DNA from 2 places in the Streptomyces sp. NPDC007991 genome. Region 1 is predicted to be linked to the other one. Evidence: riboswitches for the same ligand, from Rfam matches in the RefSeq annotation. Region 1 holds a riboswitch; the other holds the start of a gene.
What was found. Region 1 has a riboswitch for cyclic di-AMP ahead of ACFZDA_RS11270 (transglycosylase family protein). Riboswitches for the same ligand answer to the same signal wherever they lie in the genome.

Region 1 (2,195 bases):
ACTCGTCCGGTTCCTCCGACTCCTCCGACTCCTCCGACTCCTCCGATCCGACGGACTCGCCCGGACTGCTCGACTCCTCCGAGTCGTCCTCCGACAGGCAGTCGACCTCGGAGGACGAAACCGCCAAGTCCGACAATTCATCCGATTCCGCCGATGCCTCGACGCGGGACCAGTCGCCTGCCCCCGAGAGTGACCAGCCCGACAACTCCCGTCAGGGCGACGACTCTTCGGCACCCGCCGAACCCGAAGCCGGACCCGAACCCGACACCACCGCCGGCCGTCACCGCGGCCCCAGCGCCGATGAGGGCACCGCGGCCGAGGACGGCCGTACGTCCGGGTCCGCCGGACGGCACGCCTCGCGCGACGGCGGGGCCTCCCGGGAGGCGACGGACGGCTCCTACACCGTTCGCCCCGGCGACAGCCTCTGGTCCATCGCGAACTCTCTTGACCTCAGCGGCGGATGGCACGCCCTCTACGCCGGGAACGAGACGGCCGTCGGCACCGACCCGGACCTCATCCGCCCCGGTCAGAAGCTCACCGTAGGGGTCGAAGCGGACGAGAAGTAGCCGGTGGGGCAGTCCGGAAACGGCGGCGGAAGTCACCCCGAAACCGCGCGAGTTCATGTCACCGTTTGCGTCTGATGTCCCTTATCGGTGCGGTGAGAGATAGATCTCAGAAGCCCTGATCGTCTTTGGAATTCCGCGGATCGCGTGTCTACGGTCATGACCGCTCGCCACCGCGAGCCCCGGCTGCCGCAACGCCGAATCCTGCCAGCGGCCGCACGGGAACAGTCGTCGCGTCAAGCGCCGCAGGCAGGAGCGGGGGACCCAAGGTAAGTGCCCGACCGGCCGGTTGTGCCGGAAGGGCTTGGGGTGAAGCCGTGTCCCGGGAGGGACGCGGCCGGGCAACTCAACCGGCCCGAACCCGACAGCTCACCTCGCAGGCGTCGGTGAGGGGATCTCTCCATGCTGTTTTCCGGCAAGGGCACGCACCGCCGTCCGTCCAAGGCCTCTCGGGTCATCGCCATCGCCGGTGTCACCGGTGCCGCCGTCGCCGCCCCGCTGATGGCGTCCGGCAGCGCCTCCGCCGCCACCGCCTCCGAGTGGGACGCCGTCGCCCAGTGCGAGTCCGGCGGCAACTGGTCCATCAACACCGGCAACGGCTACTACGGCGGTCTGCAGTTCTCCGCCTCCACCTGGGCCGCGTACGGCGGCACCCAGTACGCCTCCACCGCCGACCAGGCGAGCAAGGACCAGCAGATCCAGGTCGCCGAGAAGGTCCTCGCGAGCCAGGGCAAGGGTGCCTGGCCGGTCTGCGGCAAGGGCCTGTCGAGCGCCGGCTACAGCGGCGGCTCCGCGCAGGGCGGCGGCTCCACCGAGACCCGCCAGAGCGAGCAGCAGCCGGCCTCCCGCTCCGATGAGCGCCCGGCCCAGACCCAGAAGACCGTCACCACCCCGACCGGCAAGAAGGTCAAGAAGGGCGACGGCGAGTACAAGGTCGTCAAGGGTGACACCCTCAGCTCCATCGCGACCGAGCAGAAGGTCGAGGGCGGCTGGGAGAAGCTGTTCGAGCTGAACAAGGACATCATCACGGACGCCAACCTGATCTACCCGGGCCAGCAGCTGCACCTGAAGTAAGCAGCGGCCCACCCCCGTCCCCACGGGCTCCCCGCCCCGGTGCGTCATCCCCCGTGCGCACCGGGGCGGGGTTTTTTCTGCCGGTCTTTGCGAACCGGCTTTGTTCCGTTCGGAAACAATTTACTCTCGGTTCTGTCCATGGGGTGGGCGACCCGGTGGCCGATCGCCCGGAGCCGGTTAGGCTCATGTCGCGAGCCACCGCGGCCCGCGCCTCGCCGGGTCCCCGCGGCCCGCGTACCCGCGTCACATGAAGAAGGAGATGCTCGTGCCGTCCATCGACGTCGTCGTAGCCCGGGAAATCCTGGACTCCCGAGGCAACCCCACGGTCGAGGTCGAGGTCGGCCTCGACGACGGCAGCACCGGCCGTGCCGCCGTCCCGTCCGGCGCCTCCACGGGCGCCTTCGAGGCCATCGAGCTGCGCGACGGCGACTCGAACCGCTACCTCGGCAAGGGTGTGGAGAAGGCCGTCCTCGCGGTCATCGAGCAGATCGGCCCGGAGCTCGTCGGCTACGACGCCACCGAGCAGCGCCTGATCGACCAGGCCATGTTCGACCTGGA
Region 2 (2,195 bases), on a different contig from region 1:
CCGGCCCCGCCAGGGCACCGAGGAGACGGTCGCCGCGATCGACTCCGCGGCCGTACGCGCCTTCTACGAGAGGCACGTCAGGCCCGCCACGGCCACCGCCGTGGTCGTCGGCGACCTCACCGGCATCGACCTCGACGCCCTGCTCGGCGACACGCTGGGCGCCTGGACCGGCTCCGCGGCCGAGCCGCGCCCGGTGCCGCCGGTGACCGCCGACGACACCGGCCGGGTCGTCATCGTGGACCGCCCCGGCGCCGTCCAGACGCAGCTGCTGATCGGCCGGATCGGCCCGGACCGGCACGACCGCGTGTGGCCCGCGCAGGTGCTCGGCACGTACTGCCTCGGCGGCACCCTCACCTCCCGCCTGGACCGCGTGCTGCGCGAGGAGAAGGGCTACACCTACGGGGTGCGGGCCTTCGGCCAGGTCCTCAGGTCCGCCCCGGACGGGACCGGTGCCGCGATGCTCGCCATCAGCGGCTCGGTGGACACGCCCAACACCGGCCCCGCCCTCCAGGACCTGTGGACGGTGCTGCGCACACTCGCCGCCGAGGGACTGACCGACGCCGAGCGGGACGTCGCCGTGCAGAACCTGGTCGGCGTGGCGCCGCTGAAGTACGAGACGGCGGCGGCCGTCGCGAGCACGCTGGCCGACCAGGTCGAGCAGCACCTGCCCGACGACTTCCAGGCCACGTTGTACCGGCAGCTCGCCGCGACCGGCACCGTGGAGGCCACCGCGGCGGCCGTCAGCGCCTTCCCGGTGGACCGTCTGGTGACGGTGCTCGTCGGTGACGCGGCGCAGATCAAGGACCCGGTCGAGGCCCTGGGTATCGGCGAAGTCTCCGTCGTGGCCGCCGAGTAGCGGCACGCGCGCGTAGGGGCCCTGGTTGTCTTCTAAGGCACCAGGGCTCCTTTATGCCCGAATTGGTGCGGAGGTTGCCTGTCTGCCCTGTGGGATGCGCTACAAAAACCGGGATCCGTTTGGGAATTGAAAGTGGCCCCGCTTAGGTTCGTCCGGGCTGTCCGTCAGGCAGTGCGCCGCACCCGCGGCACCGGACAGTCATCGCCGAGTCCCCGTACGGCGCGAGCCAGGGGAGCCGGGGACCCACCGCAGTCCCTGGGGTGAATCGGACGCCCGCGCGAGCCGCGAGGGGGTCCGTAGGAGACCTTCCTGCTCCGAACCCGTCAGCTAACCCGGTAGGCGAGAAGGAAGGAAAGGACCAGGCACTCCATGGCGTTCACCCGCGCCACCGGGAAACATCGTCGTCCCAGCCGCATGCAGCGCGGCACGGCCCGCGCGGCGGGCGTCGCGGCCCTCGCCACCACCGGTGTCATCGGCACCGTGGCCGCTCCGGCCTTCGCCGCCGAGCCCTCCGTCGAGCAGACCGGCCTCACCCCCGTCGTCACCATGGGCGGCACCGTGGCCCAGCAGATCGACGCCCAGGCCGCCGCCCAGAGGCAGGCCGCCGAGGAGGCCGCCGCCAAGAAGAAGGCCGAGGAGGCCGCCCGCGAGCGGGCCGCCGAGGCTGCCAAGGAGGCCAAGGAGGCGGCCGAGAAGGCCCGCGAGGCCAAGGAGCGCGCCGCCCGCGAGGCCGAGCGCAAGCGCCTCAACACCTTCGTGCCCCCGATCTCCGGCTCGTACATCTCCACCGGCTACCAGGCCAGCAGCGGCCTGTGGTCCTCCGGCAGCCACACCGGCGTCGACTTCCACGCCGCCACCGGCACCTCCGTCCACGCGGTCGGCATGGGCGAGGTCGTCGAGGCAGGCTGGGGCGGTTCCTACGGCAACCAGATCGTGATCAAGATGAACGACGGCACGTACACCCAGTACGGCCACCTGTCGTCCATCGGCGTCTCGGTGGGCCAGAAGGTCACCCCCGGCCAGCAGATCGGCCTGTCCGGCGCGACCGGCAACGTCACCGGCCCGCACCTGCACTTCGAGGCCCGTACGAGCCCCGAGTACGGCTCCGACATCGACCCCGTCGCCTACCTCCGCTCGCACGGTGTGAGCGTCTGACGGCGTACCACTCCGCTTCCCCCGAGGCCCCGGCTCCCCGAGCCGGGGCTTTCGGCGTTTGTCACGTCCGGCTGTCCAAAAAATATCCATGGATTCCGGTCCGCCGTCGGAAATTCCGGCTCATTGCAATAGAGTCACGGAACACGTGTCACTCGTCGACGTTTCACGGGGATTAAACGGAGGT

Region 2: another riboswitch for cyclic di-AMP. It lies ahead of ACFZDA_RS00580 (peptidoglycan DD-metalloendopeptidase family protein); the one in region 1 lies ahead of ACFZDA_RS11270 (transglycosylase family protein).

Annotation. Positions count from the first base shown of each region.
Region 1 covers NZ_JBIBJD010000003.1:605,438-607,632, forward strand. The annotation lists gene ACFZDA_RS11265 (transglycosylase family protein) at 1-566, shown strand, start outside; cyclic di-AMP (ydaO/yuaA leader) riboswitch at 795-961, shown strand; gene ACFZDA_RS11270 (transglycosylase family protein) at 966-1,637, shown strand; gene eno (phosphopyruvate hydratase) at 1,903-2,195, shown strand, end outside.
Region 2 covers NZ_JBIBJD010000001.1:148,317-150,511, forward strand. The annotation lists gene ACFZDA_RS00575 (insulinase family protein) at 1-856, shown strand, start outside; cyclic di-AMP (ydaO/yuaA leader) riboswitch at 1,049-1,212, shown strand; gene ACFZDA_RS00580 (peptidoglycan DD-metalloendopeptidase family protein) at 1,226-2,011, shown strand.